Regions from separate parts of the Priestia sp. FSL W8-0001 genome, predicted to be linked through region 2. Evidence: a T-box and tRNA genes for the amino acid it is inferred to sense, from the RefSeq annotation. Region 2 holds a T-box; the other holds one or more tRNA genes.
What was found. The T-box of region 2 lies ahead of MKZ18_RS17830 (valine--tRNA ligase). A T-box ahead of a tRNA ligase gene usually reads a tRNA of that ligase, here a tRNA-Val.
Positions count from the first base shown of each region.

Region 1: it encodes a tRNA-Val, which carries the amino acid that the T-box ahead of MKZ18_RS17830 (valine--tRNA ligase) is inferred to sense. The anticodon was not compared.

Region 1 covers NZ_JBBPAL010000001.1:207,630-214,860, forward strand. Annotated here, with positions in the region: gene MKZ18_RS01160 (anti-sigma factor antagonist) at 1-30, shown strand, start outside; gene rsbW (anti-sigma B factor RsbW) at 27-512, shown strand; gene sigB (RNA polymerase sigma factor SigB) at 478-1,272, shown strand; gene MKZ18_RS01175 (PP2C family serine/threonine-protein phosphatase) at 1,269-1,880, shown strand; gene MKZ18_RS01180 (Tex family protein) at 1,999-4,146, shown strand; gene cmpA (cortex morphogenetic protein CmpA) at 4,209-4,328, opposite strand; gene MKZ18_RS01190 (SprT family protein) at 4,426-4,884, shown strand; tRNA gene MKZ18_RS01195 (tRNA-Asn) at 5,011-5,085, shown strand; tRNA gene MKZ18_RS01200 (tRNA-Ser) at 5,093-5,183, shown strand; tRNA gene MKZ18_RS01205 (tRNA-Glu) at 5,193-5,264, shown strand; tRNA gene MKZ18_RS01210 (tRNA-Val) at 5,301-5,373, shown strand; tRNA gene MKZ18_RS01215 (tRNA-Asp) at 5,403-5,478, shown strand; tRNA gene MKZ18_RS01220 (tRNA-Gln) at 5,491-5,565, shown strand; tRNA gene MKZ18_RS01225 (tRNA-Lys) at 5,570-5,645, shown strand; tRNA gene MKZ18_RS01230 (tRNA-Leu) at 5,662-5,744, shown strand; tRNA gene MKZ18_RS01235 (tRNA-Leu) at 5,771-5,857, shown strand; tRNA gene MKZ18_RS01240 (tRNA-Arg) at 5,938-6,014, shown strand; tRNA gene MKZ18_RS01245 (tRNA-Gly) at 6,018-6,091, shown strand; rRNA gene MKZ18_RS01250 (16S ribosomal RNA) at 6,175-7,231, shown strand, end outside.
Region 2 covers NZ_JBBPAL010000001.1:3,368,504-3,375,734, reverse strand. Annotated here, with positions in the region: gene spoVID (stage VI sporulation protein D) at 1-1,145, shown strand, start outside; gene ysxE (spore coat protein YsxE) at 1,247-2,293, shown strand; gene MKZ18_RS17835 (hypothetical protein) at 2,538-2,741, opposite strand; T-box leader at 2,922-3,165, shown strand; gene MKZ18_RS17830 (valine--tRNA ligase) at 3,248-5,893, shown strand; partial or broken gene MKZ18_RS17825 (IS1182 family transposase) at 6,026-7,231, shown strand, end outside.

The DNA.
Region 1 (7,231 bases), 3.2 Mb from region 2:
AATTCACAGGTAGAAGGTGGCGTGAAATGAAGCAACCGTATGATTTCGTTGAGATGAAAATTCCAGCTAAGCCAGATTATGTCGCAATCATTCGCCTAACTTTGTCAGGAGTGGCAAACCGTATGGGCTTCTCTTATGATGATATTGAAGACATGAAGATTGCAATAAGTGAAGCGTGTACGAATGCTGTTCAGCATGCTTACAAAGAAGATGAAAATGGTGAAGTTAAGGTAGGTTTTGGCCTTTTTTCTGACCGCTTAGAAATTATGGTGGTTGATAAAGGTGAAAGCTTTAACTTTGAAGAATTAAAAGAGAAAATCGGGCCTTACGAGACAGCGAAAGAAGTTGAGATGCTGCCAGAAGGTGGATTAGGCTTATATTTAATTGAGACGCTCATGGATGAAGTGAAAATGATGAATTCTAAAGGTGTTACCCTCATGATGACAAAGTATTTGCAAAGAGAGCAGGTGGAGAGTGATGAAAACACAGTCTCAACCTATGAAATTAACTAAAGAACAAGTTCAGGAACGAATTGAGCGTTTTCAAAAATTCCAAGATGAAGAAGCACAAAGTGAGCTCGTTATTCACTATAAAAATCTTGTTGAATCGATTGCCCGTCGTTATTCAAAAGGCCGAAGTTTGCATGAGGATATTGTGCAAGTTGGTATGTTAGGCCTTTTAGGTGCAATTCGTAGATATGATCCTTCGTTTGGAAGAAGCTTTGAGTCGTTTGCTGTTCCGACAATCATTGGTGAGATAAAACGATTCTTACGTGACAAAACGTGGAGCGTGCATGTTCCTCGTCGAATTAAAGAATTAGGTCCGAAAATTAAAGCAGCTGTTGAAGAGTTGACAACCCAATTACAGCGCTCTCCTCAAGTGCAAGAGATTGCTGATTATATTGGAGTCACGGAAGAAGAAGTTTTAGAGACGATGGAAATGGGGCAAAGCTACCAAGCGCTCTCTGTTGACCACTCCATTGAAGCGGATTCTGATGGCAGTACCGTAACTATTCTAGATTTAGTTGGTGAAAAAGAAGCAGGCTATGAGAAAACCGACCAAAGATTGGTCTTGGAGAAGATTTTACATGTTTTAAGCGAGCGAGAAAGAGAAGTCATTCGCTATACCTTCATTGAGAACCTGAGTCAAAAAGAAGCTGGTGAGAAATTAGGTATTTCTCAAATGCATGTGTCGCGTCTTCAGAGAAGAGCTCTTGATAAGCTTCGAAATGCGGCTCGAACAGACTTAACCGAAGCGGAGTATAAAAAGTGACGAATCGTATATCTGCTAATCAATCTTTCATAAAAACAGCCACTCATCAAACACCTAAAGATGGAAACACCTGTTGTGGTGACGGCTTTTATATCAAAGAAACTAGCGATTATTTCTTATGTGCCATTGCGGATGGGTTAGGAAGCGGTGAACATGCAAAAATAGCGTCCGATGCTGTCATTCAAACTGCGAAGCAAAATCATAATCTTGAGCTTGATGATTTAATGATGCTGTGTAATGATGTGACTAAAGGGACGAGAGGAGCCGCTGTTGCTCTATTGAAGTTTGATAAACGCAGCGGGCATTTTTCGTACACGAACGTAGGTAATATTCGTTTTTATCTATATGCCCCAGACGGAAATCTTACGTATCCTTTACCTGTAAAAGGGTTTTTATCAGGTCGAAAACAAAAAATTCAGGTTCAGACTTTTCCATATGAACCGAACTCTCAGTTTTTAATTCATACGGATGGATTAGATTTAAAAGAAGTTAGAGCCTTTTTTAGTTCTCGGATGAACATAGAGCAATTATCCGCTCAACTGAAAGCGAAACTATCTTCTCACAAAGACGATGTAACATTCATATTGGGAGAGCTACAAACAAATTAATGATGTAAAACTTTAACTCACATGTGCTAATACATGTGAGTTTTGTTACAATTAAAAGAAAACATTGCTAGGAGAGATTGAGTTGACGGCCATAGCAAAAGTGCAAACAACTGATGTAATGAAGCATGTAAGTGATCAAGTAAACCTTCCTTTAAAGCAAGTAAAGAATGTAATAAATTTAATTGAAGCGGGAAATACAGTTCCGTTTATTGCTCGTTACCGTAAGGAACAAACAGGATCTCTTGATGAAGTGCAAATTCGAGCAATCTTAGACGAGTGGACATACTTAACGAACTTAAATACCCGAAAAGAAGAAGTTATCCGCTTGATTGAAGAGCAAGGAAAGCTAACGGATGAGCTGGCTACAAGTATTGCAAAAGCAACAAAGTTACAGCAAGTGGAAGATTTATATAGACCTTATAAACAAAAGCGAAGAACTAAAGCAACTGTTGCAAAAGAAAAAGGATTAGAGCCTTTTGCTCAATGGATTTTAACATTTCCTTTAGAAGCAGTTAAAGAGAAAGCACAGCTATACATATCTACGGAAAAAGGTGTCGATAGCGTGGAGGATGCCGTACAGGGTGCTCAAGATATCATCGCGGAGATTATATCTGACGAGCCTTCCTATCGTCAGTGGATTCGAGACTATACGTTTAAACATGGCGTTATTGAAACCGAAGCTAGAGCTCATGAAAAAGATGAAAAAAATGTATATGAAATGTATTATGAGTATAAGGAATCTGTAAGCAAGATTGTTCCTCATCGCGTGTTAGCTATGAATAGAGGGGAAAAAGACGGGATATTAAAAGTATCCATTAACGTATCTACAGAAGGCATTTTTAGATACATACAAAAAGGATTTGTTAAAAATACGAAATCGTCTGTTGTCTCATTAGTAGAAGAAGCGATTACAGATGCATATAAGCGGCTAATTGCTCCTGCTATCGAACGAGAGATTCGAAAAGAGCTAACAGAGAGAGCTGAAGCACAGGCTATACATATCTTTTCCGAGAATTTGAGAAAGCTACTTCTTCAACCGCCTCTAAAAGGAAAGGTTGTCCTGGCTGTAGATCCTGCGTATCGAACTGGGTGTAAGCTGGCAGTTATTGATGAAACAGGAAAAGTGCTCAAGATTGATGTTATTTACCCGCATCCTCCTGTTAATAAAAAAGTAGAAAGTGTAAAGCAAGTAACTGAAATCATTGAAAAATTTTCAATTGAAATGGTAGCAATCGGAAACGGTACAGCTTCTAGAGAGACAGAACAGTTTATTGCGGAGATTTTGCAACATCAATCTAGAAATATTTTTTATTTAATCGTAAATGAAGCGGGTGCTAGCGTTTATTCTGCTTCTGACATCGCTAGGGACGAGTTCCCAAACTTTCAGGTGGAAGAAAGAAGTGCAGTCTCAATTGGGAGAAGGTTACAAGATCCGCTTGCCGAACTTGTTAAAATCGATCCAAAATCAGTTGGTGTTGGACAATATCAGCATGATGTTTCTCAAAAGCAGCTAAATGATTCATTAACGTTCGTGGTGGAAACAGTAGTAAACCAGGTGGGAGTGAATGTAAATACGGCTTCTTCTTCTTTGCTTCAATATGTGTCAGGTCTTAATAAGACGGTCGCTCAAAATATTATTCGTTATCGAGAAGAAAATGGCAAGCTGAAAAGCCGAAAGGAACTGAAAAAGATTCCGAGATTAGGTGCTAAAACATATGAACAATGTATTGGCTTCCTGCGAATTATTGATGGCCAAGAGCCGCTAGATCAAACGAGTATTCATCCTGAGAGCTATGGTTACGTGAATGAATTGCTAGATAAGGTGAATTTAACTTATGATTATCTTGGAACAGATGAATTAAAAGAAGCATTAAATAGCTTATCTATTTCTGATCTTTCAGAAGAGCTAGGAGTTGGAGAGTTTACTTTAAAAGATATTATTCAAGCGCTAGTACAGCCAGGGAGAGACCCTAGGGACGATTTGCCAAAGCCGCTCTTGAAAAAAGATATTTTGCAACTGGAGGATTTATCGAAAGGTCTTCAACTTGAAGGAACCGTACGCAATGTGGTGGATTTTGGTGCGTTTATAGATATCGGTGTAAAGCAGGACGGGTTGGTTCATATTTCAAAATTAACAACCAAGTATGTAAAACACCCGCTAGATGTTGTTTCTGTCGGAGATGTGGTAACTGTTTGGGTAGAAGGTGTAGATGTTGCTAAAGGGAGAGTTTCATTAACAATGATTTCGCCACAAGCTACTTTCTAAATCCATCAGAAAAATTGCTCTGACATTAATGTCAGGGCGATTTTTCTATTGGATTGTAGGGGTTAGTCCATTGAAGAGTGGTTTTTACGGTAAAAAAACCAGCATTGGTTTAATAGTCGAATCTGTGCACAATCTCTCTGTAAGTAAGCACGCTGCATTTGTCTTTGTAACCACATCGGCATCACAGCATTCGCTCCTTTTATATAAATGTATAAAAAATAATGTAATATTAAATGTATGCAATGCATGCTAGTCAGGTGATAACAAGGAGGAAATAAAATGGAGAACAACGAACTACAACAATTAGTAGAAGAAATATCAATGAAATTTTTTCACAAACCTTTTTTACATAAAGCTTATTTTAATAGACGACTAAGAGCAACAGGTGGAAGGTACCTTGTTCATAACTCTAATATTGAAATCAACTATGGTCACTATGAAGAACATGGTCAAGAAGAGGTTATTAACATTATTAAACATGAGCTATGTCATTACCATTTGCATTTAGAAGGCAAAGGATATGGACATCGAGATCGAGACTTTCGCCAATTAATGAAAGAAGTAGGTGCCCCTAGGTTTTGCAAGCCACTTGCAAAAAACATAGCAAAAAAGCAAAATAGTCCAGTACATCTTTATCAATGCACTGGTTGTAAGATTAAATATACAAGGAAAAGAAAGATTCATCTCCAAAAGTATCTCTGTGGTTATTGCGGTGGAATGTTAAAAAAATTAGAGTAAGCCCTTGACTATGGAAAAGGCATATGATAAATTTATAAAGCACTCAAAAGTGCTTGAATATTTTTTGAAAAAACATTGACAAATAAGTCAAAATATAGTAAATTTTAATGAGTCTGATAACACTATTCCACAGTAGCTCAGTGGTAGAGCAATCGGCTGTTAACCGATCGGTCGTAGGTTCGAGTCCTACCTGTGGAGCCATTATAACGGGGAAGTACTCAAGAGGCTGAAGAGGCGCCCCTGCTAAGGGTGTAGGTCGTGTAAGCGGCGCGAGGGTTCAAATCCCTCCTTCTCCGCCATTTTATAATGGCCCGTTGGTCAAGTGGTTAAGACACCGCCCTTTCACGGCGGTAACACGGGTTCGAATCCCGTACGGGTCATATTATATTTGCTTGAATAATTTATGATTTAATTCCGGAGGATTAGCTCAGCTGGGAGAGCACCTGCCTTACAAGCAGGGGGTCGGCGGTTCGATCCCGTCATCCTCCATATTTTGTTTGTATATCATCTGTATGGATGGTCCCGTGGTGTAGCGGTTAACATGCCTGCCTGTCACGCAGGAGATCGCGGGTTCGATTCCCGTCGGGACCGCCATTTCTTTTTGATTGGGCTATAGCCAAGCGGTAAGGCAACGGACTTTGACTCCGTCATGCGTTGGTTCGAATCCAGCTAGCCCAGCCATCAAGAGCCATTAGCTCAGTTGGTAGAGCATCTGACTTTTAATCAGAGGGTCGAAGGTTCGAGTCCTTCATGGCTCACCATTTTAAATACACACACGCGGGTGTGGCGGAATTGGCAGACGCGCTAGACTTAGGATCTAGTGTCTTTATGACGTGGGGGTTCAAGTCCCTTCACCCGCACTTTTATCTTTAACCTTTTTTATTAAGCGGTCGTGGCGGAATGGCAGACGCGCTAGGTTGAGGGCCTAGTGGGTGAATAACCCGTGGAGGTTCAAGTCCTCTCGGCCGCACCAAAAAAACAAAAAAAGGTATTGACACTAACAAATAGAGATGATAAGATAGTTAAGTCGCTAACGAAGCGATAGAAAATAATGCGCCCGTAGCTCAATTGGATAGAGCGTTTGACTACGGATCAAAAGGTTAGGGGTTCGACTCCTCTCGGGCGCGCCATATGCGGGTGTAGTTTAATGGTAAAACCTCAGCCTTCCAAGCTGATGTCGTGAGTTCGATTCTCATCACCCGCTCCATTACCAAATTGAACTTTGAAAACTGAACAAAGCGACAAACGTCAACGTTAATTTTTTAAACTTTTATGAGCAAGTCAAACATTTCTTCGGAGAGTTTGATCCTGGCTCAGGATGAACGCTGGCGGCGTGCCTAATACATGCAAGTCGAGCGAACTGATTAGAAGCTTGCTTCTATGACGTTAGCGGCGGACGGGTGAGTAACACGTGGGCAACCTGCCTGTAAGACTGGGATAACTCCGGGAAACCGGAGCTAATACCGGATAACATTTTCTCTTGCATAAGAGAAAATTGAAAGATGGTTTCGGCTATCACTTACAGATGGGCCCGCGGTGCATTAGCTAGTTGGTGAGGTAACGGCTCACCAAGGCAACGATGCATAGCCGACCTGAGAGGGTGATCGGCCACACTGGGACTGAGACACGGCCCAGACTCCTACGGGAGGCAGCAGTAGGGAATCTTCCGCAATGGACGAAAGTCTGACGGAGCAACGCCGCGTGAGTGATGAAGGCTTTCGGGTCGTAAAACTCTGTTGTTAGGGAAGAACAAGTACAAGAGTAACTGCTTGTACCTTGACGGTACCTAACCAGAAAGCCACGGCTAACTACGTGCCAGCAGCCGCGGTAATACGTAGGTGGCAAGCGTTATCCGGAATTATTGGGCGTAAAGCGCGCGCAGGCGGTTTCTTAAGTCTGATGTGAAAGCCCACGGCTCAACCGTGGAGGGTCATTGGAAACTGGGGAACTTGAGTGCAGAAGAGAAAAGCGGAATTCCACGTGTAGCGGTGAAATGCGTAGAGATGTGGAGGAACACCAGTGGCGAAGGCGGCTTTTTGGTCTGTAACTGACGCTGAGGCGCGAAAGCGTGGGGAGCAAACAGGATTAGATACCCTGGTAGTCCACGCCGTAAACGATGAGTGCTAAGTGTTAGAGGGTTTCCGCCCTTTAGTGCTGCAGCTAACGCATTAAGCACTCCGCCTGGGGAGTACGGTCGCAAGACTGAAACTCAAAGGAATTGACGGGGGCCCGCACAAGCGGTGGAGCATGTGGTTTAATTCGAAGCAACGCGAAGAACCTTACCAGGTCTTGACATCCTCTGACAACTCTAGAGATAGAGCGTTCCCCTTCGGGGGACAGAGTGACA
Region 2 (7,231 bases):
TCTCCATTCGTGGAGCTTTATTGCTAACAGGTGAATATGAAACGTTAGAAGAGGAAGCACACTCTTTGCGCGAATATACAAACGAAAAGCACGTTGAATCAGTGCTTGTTAGAGAAGATGGTACAGCTGAACTATCACATGCCTTCCCTGTTGACATTACGATTCCTAAAAATCGTATTCAGAATATGGAAGATGTTTATGTATCAATTGATTTATTTGATTATGAGTTACCAGAATCGGATTGCCTACAGCTAATGGCGGATTTATCGATTACGGGTCTTTACGGTGAACAGCAAAGTCACGTAAGAGAAGAGGAAAAAGGTTGGGCAGAAATTGAAGAACCAGAAGCAAAACATGAAGAAGAGCTTGAAGCTTCTTACCGCAACACTGCTGTTGAAGAAGTAGAAGAAAAAGAACTTGAAGTTCCTTACCGTAATACTTCTGTTGAAGAAGAAGCAAAACATGAAGAAGAGCTTGAAGCTTCTTACCGCAACACTGCTGTTGAAGAAGTAGAAGAAGAAAAAGAACTTGAAGTTCCTTACCGTAATACTTCTGTTGAAGAAGAAGCAAAACATGAAGAAGAGCTTGAAGCTTCTTATCGTAACGCTTCTGTTGAGGAAGAAATGGACGTAAAGGAAGTTGAAAAAGAAGCCGAGGTGCAGAACTATTTTTCGTCCGTTTTCCGTAAAGAAGAACCAAAAGAAACGTTAGTAAAGTACGAAGAAGATGTGTATGAACCGTTTGAAGTAGAAGTGAAAAAAGAAGAAGCGGAAGAAGAACGCGAAGATAATGTAATTGAGCTGTTTCAAGCACGTGAAGATGCGTCCAGTTGGGGCGAAGAAGAAACGGAGATAGCACATTATGAAGAAAAAGAGCAGGAAGAAAATGAAATTGTAGTAGAGTTTCGAAAGGAAGAGGAATCGGCTTCAAACCGTGCGGAAAATGCGCTGTATTTAACAAAGCTATTTTCTCGTGAGGAAGAGAAACAAGCGACATGGCGCTTATGCATTGTCCAAAGTGGAGACTCGCTTGATACGATTGCTGAACGCTATGATACAAACGTACAGAGTCTTTTAAGAGTAAATGATTTAGAAGACGAGCAAGAGTTAGAAGAAGGAAGCATCCTAAACATTCCTGTTAAGTAAAATAGCAATAGAAAACAGTTTTGACTTCTGCTACGTCTTAACTGTTTTCTTTGTGTATAAATGAATGTTTAATGCATAGAAAGTAACAAGGAGGTGTGAGTATGAACTATCAGGAACCTGTTAATTATCATGAACTCCTAAAGCAGTATCAGCTTGAAATTGATTTTATCGAAGACTACGGGAAGGTAAAGAAAGTCTATACCAAAAGCGGAGTCTATGCCTTAAAAGAAGTAGAGGAAGCTGAAATTAGAAGTCATGATTTTATTAGAAGTCTTCAAAATCTTCAGCATAAAGGATGGATGGGGTTTGTCCCTATTTATCAATCCAGGCAAGGTTCGCCTGTGGTAACCCACCAAAACAAAGGTTATTATTTGATGCCTTGGCTTCCTAATACACCTTCTGACGAACGGGATGTAAGATATCATAAATTATTTCAAGAGTTAGCAAAGCTTCATGGTACTTCTTCAAAAGAAGTTGAAGTTAAAAAGAAAGATATTGAAACGCACTATACGGGATTAAAAACAACGTGGGAAGACCGTCAAAAAGAGCTTGAAGAGTATGTAATGGAATGTGAAAAAAAGGTGTATATGTCCCCTTTTGAACTTCATTTTTGTACCGTGTATTATGAAATGATGCGGGCTATGGAATTTGGGTTTAGTCGGTTAGATGAATGGAACACCGAAATGGAAGAAAAAGAAAAAATCCGACTTGTGACGATTCATGGAAAGCTGTCGGCAAAGCATTTTTTATACGATGAACGCGGGAATGGCTTTTTTATTAATTTAGAGCAAGCGCGTGAGGCTTCACCGATTCATGATCTTGTCTCATTTTATTTGCGAACGCTACGCACATATCCATTAACGAGCTTAGATAGCTATGAATGGTTCGCAACATACGAGAAGCATTTTGCACTGAGAGAAGAGGAACGTTTACTTTTGCATTCATATCTTGCTTTTCCAGAACCTTTATATCAGTGCATCATGCAGTATCGTCACCAGCGGTATAAAACTGAGCTTGAACATATGCAATCGTTGATTCGAGCATACTGGCTAACAAAAAATATTGAACAGGTCAATATTAAAATCTTTGAAGTAGATCAACAGAAAAAAATAGCAGCAGAAGCGGCTGCTAATGAGACTGAGACATAAGTAGTTCAGTCCTTACTATACCTGAACGATTGAGAGTTCATCACTTTTAATCGTTCAGGTTTTTTGGTTGATTGTGAAAACAATGTTGGAAACAGGGTGGAATGGAGCGTAGGACACTCGACTCCTGCGGAAAGCGAGTGACCGTAGCGCAATGGAACGAACGTGTTGAGACAAACTAAAGAGATGGGAACAGCTAGTGTTCGTCTTTTAGAAGCAATCATTTTGTTATGTCCCAAACTCTTTTTTACATCCATTCTAGATAGAGAACAATAGTGATGAGTGAAAAAATAGCAAGAAGGAAAACATCGAACGTGGTGGGGAAAAAAAGCGTTCGAATTCCTTGAATAATCGTCAGGGGAATGATGAATTGGGCACACGCTGCGCCAATCGTTTTAAACCAGCGCTGTACTTGATAAGAGTTAAACTGTAAGTTAATTCGTTTTTTCATACTTCATATGCTCCTTTCCTGCTTGCAGGCCGTTACATAATAATGTATGAATCATGGGCGCTAGGTGTTCAGTTTTTTTCGTAAGATCTGGCGTGTTTGTGAATAGAATGAGAAAAAAATGGAGAAGATTATTGACGAATTCATATTTTTTCATATAGTATAATTAAGAGAAAATCATATGAACATACAGTGAGTAGGAAGAGTACAAAATAAAGCACCTTTAGAGAGAGAAATCAGCAGCTGAAAGATTTCTTAGGAAAGCTTATTTGGAAGGTCGCCTATGAGTAGTTTTTTTGAACAGACTTTGGTCTAAGTAGAAGAAACCGGTTAATGAACCGTTATGAAATGAAGTGTATAGACGTCTTTACGGGAGAAGTCTATAAAAAAAGGTGGTACCGCGAAATCAACTCCTTTCGTCCTTTTATGGAAGAAGGAGTTTTTTTATGTTCATTCGAGCTTTCGCATATCGAAAGCTATATAAGAAATTATACATGGAGGTACAGAGTATGTCAGAACAGGAAGTAAAGCTTTCAACGAAGTATGACCCAAAATCTGTTGAAGAAAATCGCTATCAATATTGGTTGGATGGGAAGTTTTTTGAAGCAACAAACGATGCTGAGAAAGAGCCCTACACAATCGTGATCCCACCGCCAAACGTAACGGGTAAACTTCATCTAGGGCATGCTTGGGATACAACGTTACAAGACATTTTAACGCGTATGAAGCGCATGCAGGGCTATGACGTTCTATGGTTGCCTGGAATGGATCACGCCGGTATCGCTACGCAAGCAAAAGTAGAAGAAAAGCTTCGTCAAGAAGGAAAAAGCCGTTATGACTTAGGGCGTGAGAAGTTTGTAGAAGAAACGTGGAAGTGGAAAGAAGAATATGCCAGCTTTATTCGTCAGCAGTGGTCCAAGCTAGGCCTTGGCTTAGATTATTCTCGCGAGCGCTTTACGTTAGATGAAGGCTTATCAAAAGCCGTTCGTGAAGTATTTGTTAAGCTATATAAAAAAGGCTTAATCTACCGCGGTGAATATATTATCAACTGGGATCCAGCAACAAAAACAGCCCTGTCTGATATTGAGGTTATCTATAAGGATGTGCAAGGTGCATTTTACCATATGCGCTATCCGCTTGCCGACGGTTCTGGGCATATTGAAATTGCAACAACACGTCCGGAAACAATGCTAGGTGATACGGCAGTTGCTGTTCATCCTGAAGACGAACGCTATAAGCATTTAATTGGTAAAACAGTTAAGCTTCCGATTGTAGGTCGTGAAATTCCTATCGTTGGTGACGATTATGTAGACATGGAGTTTGGCTCAGGCGCTGTGAAGATTACACCTGCTCATGATCCAAACGACTTTGAAATTGGGAACCGCCACAATTTAGAACGCATTCTTGTGATGAATCAAGACGGTACAATGAACGACAAAGCAGGAAAATATGAAGGTATGGATCGCTTTGAATGTCGTAAACAAATCGTAAAAGATTTACAAGAAGATGGCATTTTATTTGAAATTGAAGATCACATGCACTCTGTAGGTCACAGTGAACGTAGTGGAGCTGTGGTCGAGCCTTACTTATCAACGCAGTGGTTCGTGAAAATGCAGCCCCTGGCTGATCAGGCAGTTGAACTTCAAAAAAGCGAAGAAAAGGTTCAGTTTGTTCCAGATCGCTTTGAAAAAACGTACCTACACTGGATGGAGAATATTCGCGACTGGTGTATTTCACGTCAGCTTTGGTGGGGACACCGTATTCCAGCTTGGTATCATAAAGAAACTGGAGAAGTGCACGTTGATCATGAGCCTCCAGCAGATATTGAAAACTGGGAGCAAGATTCAGACGTACTTGATACGTGGTTTAGTTCAGCTTTATGGCCATTTTCAACGATGGGTTGGCCGGACGTGGAATCGATTGACTTCCAGCGCTACTATCCAACAAATGCGCTTGTAACGGGCTATGACATCATCTTCTTCTGGGTATCTCGCATGATTTTCCAAGGTCTTGAATTTACAGGCAAGCGTCCATTTGACGACGTATTAATTCACGGACTTGTACGTGACGAGCAAGGCCGTAAGGTGAGTAAATCTCTTGGAAACGGTGTAGATCCGATGGAAGTGATTGAGAAGTACGGTGCCGATTCACTTCGCTACTTCTTATCAACGGGAAGTTCACCGGGACAAGATTTACGCTTTAGCTTTGAAAAGGTTGAAGCAACTTGGAACTTTGCTAATAAAATTTGGAATGCATCTCGCTTTGCATTAATGAATATGGATGGCATTACGTTTGAAGAACTTGATATGTCGGGTGAGAAATCAGTAGCGGATGAGTGGATTTTAACACGCTTAAATGAAACAATTGAAAGCGTAACGAAGCTAGCTGATAAGTATGAGTTCGGCGAAGTAGGACGCGTGCTTTATAACTTTATCTGGGATGACTTCTGCGACTGGTATATTGAAATGGCAAAGCTACCTCTATATGGAGAAGACGAAGCGGCTAAGAAAACAACTCGTTCAATCTTAGCGTATGTGTTAGACAACACAATGCGACTTTTACATCCATTTATGCCGTTTATTACCGAGGAAATTTGGCAAAGCTTGCCGCATGAAGGCGAATCGATTACGGTAGCGAAATGGCCAGAAGTACGCCCAGAGCTAACAAATAAAGAAGCGGCAAACGAAATGCGCTTACTTGTAGACATCATTCGTTCAGTGCGTAATATTCGTGCGGAAGTAAATACGCCAATGAGCAAGCAAGTACGCTTGTTCATTAAAGCAAAAGATGAAGCGATTCAAGCGCAGCTTGAGAAAAATCGTGCATACATCGAGAAATTCTGTAATCCAAGTGAGCTTGCAATTTCTACGGAAATCTCTTTAGACGAAAAAGCAATGACAGCTGTTGTAACAGGAGCTGAATTAATTCTACCTCTTGAAGGGTTAATTAACATTGAAGAGGAAATTGCGCGCCTTGAAAAAGAATACGATAAGCTGAATAAAGAAGTGGAGCGTGTTCAAAAGAAACTTGGAAATCAAGGTTTTATCGCAAAAGCACCGGCAAAAGTAGTAGAAGAAGAGCGCCAAAAAGAACAGGATTATGTTGAAAAACGTGAAGCTGTTCAAGCGCGTATTGTCGAATTGCGCGGGGAATAATAGAAAAAAGCGCTGCTTGTGAAGCAGCGCTTTTTGCAGGCTGTTGAGAAACTTTGTTCTCAACAGCTTTTTTATGTCTGTCTTTTTTTATCAGTGGTAACACTGATAAAAAAAGACTGGAGTTGATGAAACATGATGGGTGCACTTAAAAATCATCGAGATGAACAAGTGATGGTTTCTGTAGAAGATTTAGTTCCTGCCAATCACTTTTTGCGTACAATTGAAGCGACAATTGATTTTAGCTTTATTGAAGAAAAGCTTCTTCCTTATTATTGTGAAGACAATGGACGTCCTTCCATTCATCCCATTACGCTATTCAAAATGATGTTTATTGGCTACTTTTATGGCGTTCGTTCCGAACGTCAACTTGCCAAAGAAATTCAAACGAATGTGGCGTATCGATGGTTCTTAGGCTTATCGTTAACGGATGCCGTTCCTCACCATTCGACGATTAGTTTTAATCGCCGAACACGCTTTTTAGATACGACGATTTTTGAAGACATTTTTGATGAAATTGTTCGCCAGGCGATAGAACATCGCATGGTTGGTGGACGTGCTTTAATGACAGACTCGACTCATATCAAAGCGAACGCAAATAAACATAAATATGAAAAACAACCAAAGAAGTCCCGCCGACAAGCGTATATGGAAGAGTTAGAAGCAGCCGTCAACGAAGATCGTCTTGAAAACGGAAAAAAGAACTAAGTCCTCGAAAGGAAGGCGTTGCCTTACAAAAACAAACCCGCATCAGTACAACGGATCCCGATAGTGGTTTTATGATGAGAGATGGAAAGCCAGATGGCTTTCATTATTTAGATCATCGAACGGTGGATGTCAAACATAATATTATTACAGACACCTGTATTACAGATGGCAATGTGGCTGACTCTGTTCCTTATCTTGACCGCCTTGACATACAAATAAAAAAGTTTCGCTTTTCTGTTGAAGCTGTTGCATTAGATGCCGGGTATTTTACAAGCCATATTTGTAAACGCCTTTCTGAAAAAGGGATTTTTATGGTGATGGGCTATCGGCGTTTTGGATCGTCAAACAAAGACGTGCCAAAACGTCTGTTTCACTACGTACAGGAAAAAGATGTATTCGCTTGTCCAATGGGGTGCATTTTATCGTATGCGACTACCAGTCGCACAGGAGATCGTACATACAAATCAAATCCAAGTGATTGTGCCGTTTGTCCAATGAGAAACGGTTGTTTTTCCGCTTCCCAAAAACAACGCGTGGTGACACGTCACATTTGGGAGAGATTCAAAGAACAAGCGCGTCTAAATAAGCGCACAAAAGCAGGTAAACAACTTTATCGTATGCGTTGCACGACGA